Regions from separate parts of the Streptomyces sp. NPDC057137 genome, predicted to be linked through region 1. Evidence: riboswitches for the same ligand, from Rfam matches in the RefSeq annotation. Region 1 holds a riboswitch; the other holds the start of a gene.

Evidence for each region. Region 1 has a riboswitch for S-adenosylmethionine ahead of ACFT9I_RS33665 (aminotransferase class V-fold PLP-dependent enzyme). Riboswitches for the same ligand answer to the same signal wherever they lie in the genome.
Region 2: linked by a shared signal. The riboswitch ahead of thrC (threonine synthase) and the one ahead of ACFT9I_RS33665 (aminotransferase class V-fold PLP-dependent enzyme) in region 1 are both predicted to bind S-adenosylmethionine.

Annotation. Positions count from the first base shown of each region.
Region 1 is NZ_JBHUUW010000067.1:20,250-26,478, reverse strand. It holds gene ACFT9I_RS33675 (cytochrome bc complex cytochrome b subunit) at 1-645, shown strand, start outside; gene trpD (anthranilate phosphoribosyltransferase) at 848-1,915, shown strand; SAM riboswitch class IV at 2,093-2,210, shown strand; gene ACFT9I_RS33665 (aminotransferase class V-fold PLP-dependent enzyme) at 2,464-3,831, shown strand; gene ACFT9I_RS33660 (Lrp/AsnC family transcriptional regulator) at 3,842-4,123, opposite strand; gene ACFT9I_RS33655 (rhomboid family intramembrane serine protease) at 4,120-4,830, opposite strand; gene ACFT9I_RS33650 (hypothetical protein) at 5,031-5,273, shown strand; gene ACFT9I_RS33645 (NYN domain-containing protein) at 5,309-6,229, shown strand, end outside.
Region 2 is NZ_JBHUUW010000005.1:4,861-11,089, forward strand. It holds gene ACFT9I_RS06010 (Uma2 family endonuclease) at 1-304, shown strand, start outside; gene groL (chaperonin GroEL) at 401-2,026, opposite strand; gene ACFT9I_RS06020 (cold-shock protein) at 2,347-2,550, opposite strand; gene ACFT9I_RS06025 (ubiquitin-like small modifier protein 1) at 2,920-3,195, opposite strand; gene thrC (threonine synthase) at 3,236-4,546, opposite strand; SAM riboswitch class I at 4,562-4,689, opposite strand; gene ACFT9I_RS06035 (glucosyl-3-phosphoglycerate synthase) at 4,807-5,748, shown strand; gene ACFT9I_RS06040 (hypothetical protein) at 5,859-6,005, shown strand; gene ACFT9I_RS06045 (trehalose-6-phosphate synthase) at 6,064-6,229, shown strand, end outside.

The DNA of each region.
Region 1 (6,229 bases):
GGTCATACGCTCGCACTGGGCGTGTTCATCCCGTTCACGGTCTTCCCGTTGGTCCTGGTGATCCTCGCGGTCTACCCGTTCGTGGAGTCCTGGGTCACCGGCGACAAGCGCGAGCACCACATCCTGGACCGGCCGCGCAACGCGCCGACCCGGACCGCCTTCGGTGTGGCGTGGCTGACCGTGTACTTCGTCCTGCTCGTCGGCGGCGGAAACGACATCTGGGCCACCCACTTCCATCTGTCGATCAACACGATCACCTGGTTCGTCAGGATCGCGGTCTTCGTCGGCCCGGTCGTCGCGTTCGTGATCACCAAGCGGTTCTGTCTGGGACTTCAGCGCCGCGACGCCGAGAAGGTGCTGCACGGACGCGAGTCCGGCATGATCAAGCGGCTGCCGCACGGTGAGTTCGTGGAGGTCCACCAGCCGCTGAGCCAGGGAGAGCTGCACTCGCTCACCGCTCACGAGCAGTACAAGCCGGCCGAGATCGGGCCGACTGTCGACGAGAACGGTGTCGAGCGCAAGACCTCTCCGGTGGAGAAGCTGCGGGTCAAGCTGAACAAGGGCTACTACGGCGAGGGAAACCAGATTCCCAAGCCGACGGCCGAGGAGTACAAGGAGATCACGAGCGGCCACGGCCACCACTGATCACCTGATGTACGTGGGCCCCGGCCCGGCTCCCTTCGGGGGACCGGGCCGGGGCCTTCGTACGTCCCGGGTACGGCTCCGGCGGCCCGGCTGTCCGCAGTTCGGTCAGCGGGTCTTGGATCGCGGTCGACGCCGATAGGCTGGCGCCTGGCAGCACGGGTCAGAAGGCCGTGCACCCGTCCACAGATCCCCAGGAGCGAGCATGAGCAGCGCTGTTGCACCGGCCGGAGGCGACACCCTGGCGGCTCGTTCCTGGCCGGGTGTACTGAACTCGCTGCTGCGCGGCCAGGATCTCGACGCCGGGGCCACGGCCTGGGCCATGGACCGCATCATGAGCGGCGAGGCCACCGACGTACAGATCGCGGGTTTCGCCGTCGCGCTGCGCGCCAAGGGCGAGACCGTGGACGAGGTCTCGGGACTCGTACGCGCGATGTACGAGCACGCCAAGACCATCGAGGTGCCCGGCGCCACGGTCGACGTCGTCGGCACCGGCGGCGATCTCGCCAAGACCGTCAACATCTCCACGATGGCCGCGATCGTCGTGGCCGGGGCGGGCGGCAAGGTCGTCAAGCACGGCAGCCGCGCGTCGTCGTCCGCGAGTGGTGCCTCCGACGTGCTGGAGAAGCTCGGCGTCAATCTGGAGCTGACGCCGCAGCGGGTCGTGGAGGTCGCCGAGGAGGCGGGCATCACGTTCTGCTTCGCGGTGAAGTTCCACCCGGCGCTGCGGTACGCGGCCAAGGCCCGCAAGGAGCTGGGCGCGCAGACCACGTTCAACATCCTGGGACCGCTCACCAACCCGGCGCGGGTCCGCGCCCAGGCGGTCGGCGTGGCGGACCTCCGGATGGCGCCGATCGTGGCCGGTGTGCTCGCCGAGCGGGGCAACTCCTCGCTCGTCTTCCGCGGTGACGACGGTCTGGACGAGCTGACCACGACCGCCACTTCACACGTATGGGTGGTTCGGGACGGCCAGGTCACGGAGCAGGCCTTCGACCCCAGGGACATCGGCCTGGAGCTGGTTCCGGTCGAGGCCCTGCGGGGCGCGGACGCGTCGTACAACGCGGACGTCGCGCGCCGGCTGCTGGCCGGTGAGACCGGCCCCGTACGGGACGCGGTCCTGCTGAACGCGGCGGCGGCGCTGGTGGCGCTGGAGCCGGCCGACGGCACACTGAACGACCAGCTCGCGGCGGGATTCGCGCGGGCGGCGGCAGCGGTGGACTCGGGCGCGGCGAAGCAGGCGCTGGAGCGCTGGGTGGCGGCGAGCAACGCGTAGTGGCAGGCGCCGGCCGAGGACGGCCGGTGGCCGGTTCGTCCTCGACCGCCGGACGGGCTCGATCGCGCCCGTCCGGCGATCGAGGACAGGCGCGGCCCATGAGCCGCGCACCGCGGCGTGTCCCGTATCGCGGACGCCGTCTGGGCCGTCGCGCACGGGTGGGGTAATCTCACCCCAGGTCATGAGTGACAGCGACTACGGCCCCGGCCCGCTGTCCGGCAACCCTCCGTCCGTGGCGGGGTGCCCCGGGTGAAGACCAGGCCGTAGGCAGCGAGGTCTGCGGCAAGCGCGGACCCCTGGACATCGTTCGGATGTCGTCATCCCTGGGGTCCTGGTCCTCAAGGGAGCAGTCTCGTGAGCAAGCGAATGCGATAGGGCCTTCGGCCCTTCCGGTGCGTCCCGCGCCGGAGACAAGGGCCCGAGCCCTCTTCAGTGAGCGCCACCCCCGCAGTGCGTCCCGCGCCGTCACGGCATCCGCCGTCACGACGACGCGTCCGCCTGTCGGGTCCTGATGCCGTTTCCGCCTCGTCCTGCCGGGAGATACCGCCATGTCCGCACCCATCGACGCCCTCAGCCACACCACCACCGACCAGCCGCTGCCCGTCCTCGGACGCGATGTCACCGTCCCCCTCGTCACCGGCGGCGAAGTCACCTACGCGGCCCTCGACTACGCGGCCAGCGCCCCCGCCCTGCAGCGTGTCTGGGACGACGTCGCCGCCTACGCCCCGTACTACGGCAGCGTCCACCGCGGCGCCGGGTACCTCTCGCAGCTCTCCACCGACCTCTTCGAGAACAGCCGCCGCACCGTCGCCGACTTCCTCGGCTGTCGCGAGGACGACCAGGTCGTCTTCACCCGGTCCACCACCGACTCGCTCAACCTGCTGGCCGCCGTGCTGCCCGCGGACTGCGAGGTGTTCGTCTTCGAGACCGAGCACCACGCGTCGCTGCTGCCCTGGCGCGACGCCCGCGTCAGCTACCTGAACGCGCCGCGCACCCCCGACGAGGCCGTCGACACGCTGGAGCGCGCCCTCGCCGGACACGACCCGAAGGACCCCGCCCTGGTGTGTGTCACCGGCGCCTCCAACGTCACCGGCGAGCTGTGGCCCGTGCGTGAACTGGCCGCCACCGCGCACGCCCACGGCGCGCGCATCGTCCTCGACGCCGCGCAGCTCGCCCCGCACCACCCCGTGGACATCGCGGAGCTGGACGTGGACTGGGTGGCCTTCTCCGGGCACAAGCTGTACGCGCCGTTCGGCTCCGGCGTGCTCGCGGGCCGCGCCGACTGGCTGCGGGAGTCGGAGCCGTACCTCGCCGGTGGTGGCGCCAGCCGCAAGGTCGCGCGCCGCGGCGACGGCGGTGTGGACGTCGAGTGGCACACCACCGCGGCCCGGCACGAGGCCGGATCGCCGAATGTCATCGGTGTGTACGCGATCGCCTCGGCCTGCAAGGCGCTCACCGAGGCGGGCTTCGACCGGCTCGTGGAGCGTGAGCAGGAACTGGTGGCCCGGGTGCGCGAGGGGCTCGCGGAGGTGCCCGAGGTGCGGGTGCTCTCGCTGTTCGGCGACGACGCGCCCCGGGTGGGTGTCATCTCCTTCGTCGTGGACGGCTGGAACAGCTCCCACTTCGCCGCCGCGCTCTCGGCGGAGTACGGCATCGGCGTACGGGACGGACTGTTCTGCGCCCACCCGCTGGTCAGGACCCTGCTGGGCGGCGACGCCGGGGACCCGGGGGAGTGCGGCGCGCCGGACGCCGGTCCCGGTGAGAAGTCGCTGAACGCGATCCGGGTCAGCTTCGGGGCCGGCACGCCGGACGAGCACGTGGCCCGCTTCATCGGCGCGGTCGGGGAACTCGTCCGGGACGGCGCCCGCTGGAACTACCGCACCGAGGACGGCCGTTGCGTCCCCGACCGCGGCTGAAGAAGAACGCTCAGGCGTCGAGGCCGATGGCGAAGGCGGCTTCCAGGTCGTGCTGGGAGTACGTACGGAACGCCACGTGCGTGTCCGTGGCCTCGACGCCCGGGATCTTGCTGATGCTGCCGGGGATGACGTCCGCCAGATCGTCGTGCCTGGGGACCCGCACCATGGCGATCAGATCGTAGGTGCCGGTGACGGAGAAGACCTCGCTGACGCTCTCCAGTCCCGCGATGGACTCGGCGATCTCGGGGATCCGGTCGACGCTGGTCTTGATGAGCACGATCGCGGTGATCACGGTTGACGTTCTCCCTCGGTGGCCACGGGACGGGGCTTCACTCTAGCCGTACGCCGGAAGAGCCCCCAGGCGCCGACGAAGCCGAGGGCGAAGCCCACCAGATGCGCCAGATACGCGACGCCGGGGCCCGGCTCGGCGTTCCGGGCCGCCAGCCACTGCAGGACGAACCAGAAGATCAGGACGATCCAGGCGGGGAAGCGCAGCGGCAGGAAGAAAAGGAACGGGAAGAGGCTGGTGACGCGCGCGCGGGGAAAGAGACAGAGGAAGGCGCCGAGCACACCGGAGATCGCGCCCGACGCGCCCACCAGGGTCTGGTCGGAGTCCGCGTTCGCCACCGCGTAGGCGAGCAGCGCGAGATATCCGCAGACGAGATAGAAGAGGGTGAACCGCACTCGTCCCATCCGCTCCTCGGCCATCGCCCCGAAGACGTAGAGGAAGAGCAGGTTGCCCAGCAGATGGAGCCAGCTGCCGTGGACGAACAGCGCGGTGAGAGGGGTGAGGAGCGCGTGGGAGTCACCGCTCATCAGCTGGTCGGGAATCACCCCCCAGCGTTCGAAGTACGCGCTCTGCGCGGCGAGCAGGGTGTCGCCCGTCCCGTACGCGGGATTGAACCCCGAGAGCGGACCGGTCAGGAAGGCCAGAGCGCACAGGCCGATCAGACCGTAGGTCACCACCGGCGCTCCGGCCGCCGCGCGCCAATTGATCATCCATGGATCATCCCGTACGCGGACAGACAGGCACAGACCGCCTCGCCGCGACATGGGGTACGCGGGAGGCCGTAGGGTTACGGGCGCGTACTTCCCCGGTTCGGCGCCACACCGGGGTCACGGCACGGCAGGCTCGACCTCAAGGCCGCAGGAATTCAGGACATCAGGACATCAGGGCTCGACGAAACGAGGACGGCACGATGACGACGGTTCCCTTGCCGACCGACGCCACCCGGTGGCGCTGCACGCTGTGCGGCAATCTCACCCGGTTCGACGTGACGCGCTCGTCCAAGGTGGTGGAGTACGTCCATCTGGACCTGGCCGGGCAGTCGAAGGTCGAGGAGCGCGACGTGGTCAGTGAGACCATCGAGTCCGTCCGCTGCCGCTGGTGCAACGCGGTGGATCAGATCGAACTGGTTGACAGGCCGGGCGCCGGTTCCTGAGGGAGCCGCCCGAAAGGGTAGTGGGGTGACGGATCGTGGAGCAGCCCGCAAGTGGCGCTGAGCCGGCCGGTGCGGCCGGCGGCGACGCCGAGGCGCTCGACAGGCCGCTGCCCGAGGGAGTACGGCGCCGGGTCGTGGCGCTGGTCTCGGACGCCTTCGGCGGTCTGACCGTCACCGAACTGCCCGCCCAGCTACGACAGTACGCGCGCTTCACGCCGACCAGACGCGCCCGGTTCGCGGGCAACGCGATGGCCGCCGCCCTGGAGAGCGACCCGCTGTTCCGGCAGCGGATCGGTGAGCGGTTCGGCCAGGCGGACCCCGAGCTGGCCGCCGCGGTCGAATCGGGATCGCCGCCCCCGGCCGCCGATCCCGTCGACGTGGCGGCGGCGGCCTATGTCCTGCGCCCCGTCGGCTGGGTGAAGCTGGTGGCCGCAGCGGGCGAGGAGGTCCAGCGTGCCGACGCCGAGCGTGTCGACGAGGAGAACCGCCGCGAGCTGGAGCGGCTGCGCGAGGAACTGACGCTGGCCCGCGCCTCGACGAAGAGCGAGACGGAGCGCCTCCGTACGGAGCTGGACGCCGCCCGCAGGGAGGCCGAGTCCACGCACCGCAAGCTGCGCAGCGCACTGAGCGACGTGAAGCGCGGTGAGGCCGCCCTGCGCCGTACGGCCGCCGAGATCGAGACGGCCCGCGCGGAGGCCGCGACCCAGCTGTCCGCGGCGGTGAGCGAGTCACGGCGCCTCAAGGCCCGGCTCGCGGAGGCGGAGGCGGCCGTGGAGGCGGGGCGCCGGGCCGCCCGTGAGGGGCGCTCGGTGGAGGACATGCGGCTACGGCTGCTGCTGGACACCGTCCTGGAGTCGGCGCAGGGGCTGCGGCGCGAGCTGGCGCTGCCGCCGGCCGCCGCGCACCCCGCCGATCTGGTCGACGCCGTGGAGCCCGGCCGGATGTCTCCCAAGGAC
Region 2 (6,229 bases), on a different contig from region 1:
CCACTTCGCCGACCACGGCGAGTGGTCCGACCCGGACGGCGTGCTCATGGTCGCCGACGTGACCTCGTACGACGGTGACACCGACAGCCGCGACCGCAAGGAGAAGCGCGACGGCTACGCGGCGGCCGGCATCCCCGTCTATCTCCTCGTGGACCGCGACTCCAACGAGTTGGTCGTCTACACCGAGCCTCACAACGGCGCTTACAAGGCCCGTATGTCGCACGCCTACGGCGCCACCATCACGCTCCCCGAGCCCGTCTCCCTCACGCTGGAGACCGAAGAGCTCAAGAACTACTCCACCTGAACGCCCCGAGGGCGGCACCCCCTCTCGGGAGTGCCGCCCTCGGTTCGTACACGTGCGCAGTTACGAGCTACGCCATGAACCGCCGATCCGTCAGGATCAGAAGTCCATGTCACCGCCCGGCATGCCGCCCGGAGCGCCGCCGGCGCCGGCCTTTTCCGGCTTGTCGGCGATGACGGCCTCGGTGGTGAGGAACAGCGCCGCGATGGACGCCGCGTTCTGCAGCGCGGAACGCGTGACCTTCGCGGGGTCGATGATGCCCTCGGCGATCATGTCCACGTACTCGCCGGTCGCGGCGTTGAGGCCGTGACCGATCGGCAGGTTGCGGACCTTCTCGACGATGACGCCACCCTCGAGACCACCGTTGACGGCGATCTGCTTGAGCGGAGCCTCCAGCGCGAGCTTGACGATGTTCGCACCCGTCGCCTCGTCGCCTTCGAGCTCGAGCTTCTCGAACACCGAGCCGGCCTGGAGCAGAGCCACGCCACCACCGGCGACGATGCCCTCCTCGACGGCGGCCTTGGCGTTGCGCACCGCGTCCTCGATGCGGTGCTTGCGCTCCTTGAGCTCGACCTCGGTCGCGGCGCCGGCCTTGATGACGGCCACGCCGCCGGCCAGCTTCGCGAGGCGCTCCTGGAGCTTCTCGCGGTCGTAGTCCGAGTCCGAGTTCTCGATCTCGGCGCGGATCTGGCTCACGCGACCGGCGACCTGCTCGCTGTCACCGGCACCGTCGACGATGGTGGTCTCGTCCTTGGTGATGACGACCTTGCGGGCACGGCCCAGCAGGTCGAGACCGGCGTTCTCCAGCTTGAGGCCGACCTCCTCGGAGATGACCGTGCCGCCCGTGAGGATGGCGATGTCGTTCAGCATCGCCTTGCGGCGGTCACCGAAGCCCGGGGCCTTGACGGCGACGGACTTGAAGGTGCCCTTGATCTTGTTGACGACGAGCGTGGACAGCGCCTCGCCCTCGACGTCCTCGGCGATGATCAGCAGCGGCTTGCCCGACTGGATGACCTTCTCCAGGAGCGGCAGAACGTCCTTGACGCTGCCGATCTTGGAGTTGACGATCAGGATGTACGGGTCGTCGAGCGACGCCTCCATACGCTCCATGTCGGTGGCGAAGTACGCCGAGATGTAGCCCTTGTCGAAGCGCATGCCCTCGGTGAGCTCAAGCTCGAGACCGAAGGTCTGCGACTCCTCGACGGTGATGACGCCTTCCTTGCCGACCTTGTCCATCGCCTCGGCGATGAGCTCGCCGATCTGGGTGTCGGCGGCGGAGATGGAGGCCGTCGAAGCGATCTGCTCCTTGGTCTCCACATCCTTGGCCTGCTCAAGGAGCGCACCGGAGACGGCCTCGATGGCCTTCTCGATACCGCGCTTGAGGGCCATCGGGTTGGCGCCGGCGGCCACGTTGCGCAGGCCCTCGCGGACCAGGGCCTGGGCCAGGACGGTCGCGGTGGTCGTACCGTCACCGGCGACGTCATCCGTCTTCTTGGCGACTTCCTTGACCAGCTCGGCGCCGATCTTCTCGTACGGGTCCTCGAGCTCGATCTCCTTGGCGATGGAAACACCATCGTTGGTGATCGTGGGGGCGCCCCACTTCTTCTCGAGGACGACGTTTCGGCCCTTGGGGCCAAGGGTGACCTTGACGGCGTCGGCGAGCTGGTTCATCCCGCGCTCGAGACCGCGCCGTGCCTCCTCGTCGAACGCGATGATCTTGGCCATGTGAAGTGGTCCTCCCGGACAGGGGGTGGATTCTCCGGACCGTGTCGGCGCCCGCGACGGACGGCCTGAGAGCCTTGCGGTTCCTTGCCCCACAGGCTCCCGGGCCTCGCTGACCCGGTCCATAAGTTGTCACTCTCACTAGCAGAGTGCTAACGCCAATGATTAGCACTCGACCCCCGAGAGTGCAAGCGACTCCCGAGTGACCACAGCCCCTCCCGAGCCCCTCCCACAGCCGCGCGCGCACGCGTGAGGGGCCCGTACCCCTTGCCGGGATACGGGCCCCTCATGCGTGAGTGCGTCGTTGGCCGATCGCGCCGGAATCAGACGGCGAGCTTGACCATGTCCGCCTGCGGACCCTTCTGGCCCTGCGAGATCTCGAACTCAACTCGCTGACCTTCTTCAAGGGTGCGGTAGCCGTCCATCTGGATCGCGCTGTAGTGGACGAAAACATCCGCACCACCGTCGACCGCGATGAAGCCGTAGCCCTTCTCCGCGTTGAACCACTTGACGGTGCCCTGAGCCATGCCTAACTCCCCTATTACTGGCCCCTGCGCGGGACCGCACTTCGCGCCGGAACGCGTCGACCGCGGCTGAATGTATCTGCCCAACTGCCCTCTGCAACAGGTCAATCGGACGAGAATTCTGGGCATGGCGGAACACGCAAAGAGGTGAATTGCCGGGCTACCAGGGCAAGTCGGGCCGGGCAAAGCGCAAGGAACCGCGCAAACAGCGTCCACACTTCGACCGCATCTTGTCGCGAACTCATATGCGCGGGGCACAGTCGCGGCGGGGTCGGCGGCGGGGCTACCCCAACTGTACCGCGTTCAACCTCATGGAATTGCCCCCTCCGCTTCTCTTGCGGAGGGGGCAACACCGTTCACCGTGCGTGCTGTTCAGCCGCCGGCGACCGCCGGGATGATCGAGATGCCGGCGCCGTCCGGCGTGGCCGTCTCCAGGCCCTGCTCGAAGCGGACGTCGTCGTCGTTCACGTACACGTTGACGAAGCGCCGCAGCTTGCCGTCGTCGTCCAGGACGCGGGCGGCGATGCCCGGGTGGCTCGCCTCCAGGGACGCGATGACCTGGGAGAGGGTCGCACCCTCCGCCGGGACCTCGGCCTTCCCGCCGGTGTACGTACGGAGGATGGTGGGGATGCGGACGTTCACGCTCATCGGTTTCTGCCTTCCGGGAAGTAGCGGGTTGGTGAGAGGCTCAACGCGCCAGACCCGCCGCACGGAACGCGTCGAGGCTCGGCGGAATCGTCGCGGTCGCCTGCGACGTCGCGGCCACCGCGTCCAGCGTCTTGAGCCCGTCACCGGTGTTCAGCACGACCGTCGTGAGCGCCGGGTCGAGCAGACCCGCCTCGATGAGCTTGCGCGTCACACCCACGGTCACCCCGCCCGCCGTCTCGGCGAAGATCCCCTCGGTCCGCGCGAGCAGCTTGATCGCGTCCACGATCTGCTCGTCGTTCACGTCCTCCACGGCGCCGCCCGTGCGGCGGGCGATGTCCAGGACGTACGGGCCGTCGGCCGGGTTGCCGATCGCCAGCGACTTGGCGATCGTGTCCGGCTTCTGCGGCCGTACGACATCGTGGCCGGCCTTGAAGGCGACCGACACCGGCGAACAGCCCTCGGCCTGCGCGCCGAAGATCTTGTACGGCTTGTCCTCGACCAGGCCGAGGGCGATCAGCTCCTTGAGCCCCTTGTCGATCTTCGTCAGCTGCGAGCCCGACGCGACCGGGATGACGAGCTGGTCGGGCAGCTCCCAGCCGAGCTGCTCGCAGATCTCGTACGCGAGGGTCTTGGAGCCCTCCCCGTAGTACGGGCGGAGGTTGACGTTGACGAAGCCCCAGCCCTCGCCCAGCGGGTCGCCGATCAGCTCGGAGCAGAAGCGGTTGACGTCGTCGTAGTTGCCCTCGATACCGACGAGTTCGCCGCCGTAGATCGCGGCCATGACGACCTTGCCCTGCTCCAGGTCGTGCGGGATGAAGACACAGGAGCGGAAGCCGGCGCGCGCCGCGGCGGCGCCGACGGCGCCCGCGAGGTTGCCGGTGGAGGAGCAGGAGAGCGTGGTGAAGCCGAAGGCACGGGCCGCCTCGACGGCGATGGCGACGACGCGGTCCTTGAAGGAGTGCGTCGGGTTGCCGGAGTCGTCCTTCACGTACAGGCCGCCGGTGACGCCCAGCTCACGGGCGAGGTTGTCGGCCTTGACGAGCTTGGTGAAGCCGGGGTTGATGTTCGGCTTCGACGCCACGTCGGCGGGGACGGGCAGCAGCGGGGCGTAGCGCCAGATGTTGTCGGGACCGGCGGCGATGCGCTTCTTCAGCTCGTCCGGGCCGTCGGTCGGCAGGTCGTAGGCCACTTCGAGCGGGCCGAAACAGCTCTGACAGGCGAAGATCGGGCCGAGTTCGAAGCGTTCCCCGCATTCGCGGCACGAGAGGGCGGCGGCGGGTCCGAGATCCACGGGGGCGTCAGTGGTGCCGGAGGCGGCGTCGGAAGTGTTGTGAACAGTCTGCACAGCCATGAAGGCGAGGCCCTTTCCTCATCTTCCTCGCGACGCATCTCGCCGCAAGACGGAATTGGCACCTTCCCCACCGTGACCTCGCGGTCGGCGGGAGGGTTGCCGGGGCTTCAACGGGCCGTTCCCTCTGCCCCTCTGGATGAGCGGTATTCGATTGTCAGCGTGACGACCCCCGACATGCGACGGTCATCCGCGTTGTTCAAGACTGTAACCGAACCCCTGGACGGTTGAGGCCTTCGTCCGATCCGCGAGATGGAGATCACGTGCTGCAAGAGGTGGAGCGCTGGCTGGCCCGGCGGTCCTGGTCGGCGGCGGACCGGCCGGTCGACCGGCTGATCGCCGCCAAGCAGGGTGCGCAGGTCAGCGTGGTGCTCCCGGCCCTGAACGAGGAGGCCACGGTCGGCCGGATCGTCTCCGTGATCCGCCGCGAACTGATGGCGGGCCCGGCGCCGCTCGTCGACGAGCTGGTGGTGATCGACTCGGGCTCGACCGACCGTACGGGGGAGGTCGCGGCGGCCGCCGGGGCGCGCGTGGTGCACCGGGACGACATCCTGCCGAGGCTGCCGGCGGTGCCGGGCAAGGGCGAGGTGCTGTGGCGCTCGCTGCTGGTGACGAGCGGCGACATCGTCTGTTTCGTGGACGCGGACCTGAAGGACTTCTCGGCGGATTTCGTGTCGGGGATCGTGGGGCCGCTGCTCACCGAGCCGGACGTGCAGTTCGTGAAGGCGATGTACGACCGCCCGCTCGGCGACGAGCCGGGGCAGGGCGGCCGGGTGACGGAGCTGGTGGCGCGTCCGCTGCTGAATCTGCACTGGCCGCTGCTGGCGGGGTTCGTGCAGCCGCTGGGCGGCGAGTACGCGGTACGGCGCTCGCTGCTGGAGCGGCTGCCGTTCCCCGTGGGGTACGGGGTGGAGTTGGGCCTGCTGGTGGACGCGCTGCACACGGTGGGGCTGGACGCGCTGGGCCAGGTCGACGTCGGGGTGCGCAGACACCGCCACCAGGACGGCCAGGCGCTGGGGCGGATGGCGGCGGCGATCTACCGGACGGCGCAGCTGCGGCTGTCGCGGGGGCATCTGGTGCGGCCGGTGCTGACGCAGTTCGAGCGGGGCGAGGGGGGCTTCGAGCCGCGTACGCACGCGGTGGACACGGAGGAGCGGCCGCCGATGCGGGAGATCACGGAGTACGAGGCGCGGCGGGCGGCGTGAGGGATGTGCCGGCGCGGATTCACGGGGCCGGGCCGGTGGCCGGGCCGGTGGCGGCCGGTGCCCGCGTGGCGCGATCGACCCATTTGAACGATTTGCATATATTGCCCCTTATGGCGATGACTGCACTGGCGAGCACGGTCCTGGCGGGTCCCGGCGGCGCGGCCGAGCAGCTCTGGCTGCTGGGCGGCATGGCGCTCGCCCTCGTCGGCGCGGGGGTGGTGGCGGTGGCGGCGGCCCGTGGCCGGGGGCGTGGCTGATCCACGCCGACCGGAACCGTACGTTTGAGCGTTTCCGCGACGGGCTAGGTTTCGGCACATGGTCTCCGAGCACGCCGCCCAGGTCCTTGTCGCTTCCAATCGCGGCCCCGTCTCGTACACGCTCGGCGAGGACGGCACGCTGACCTCCGGGCGCGGCGGCGGCGGTCTCGTCTCCGGCCTCTCGGCCATCGGACCCGACACCGACGCCGTGTGGGTGTGCGCGG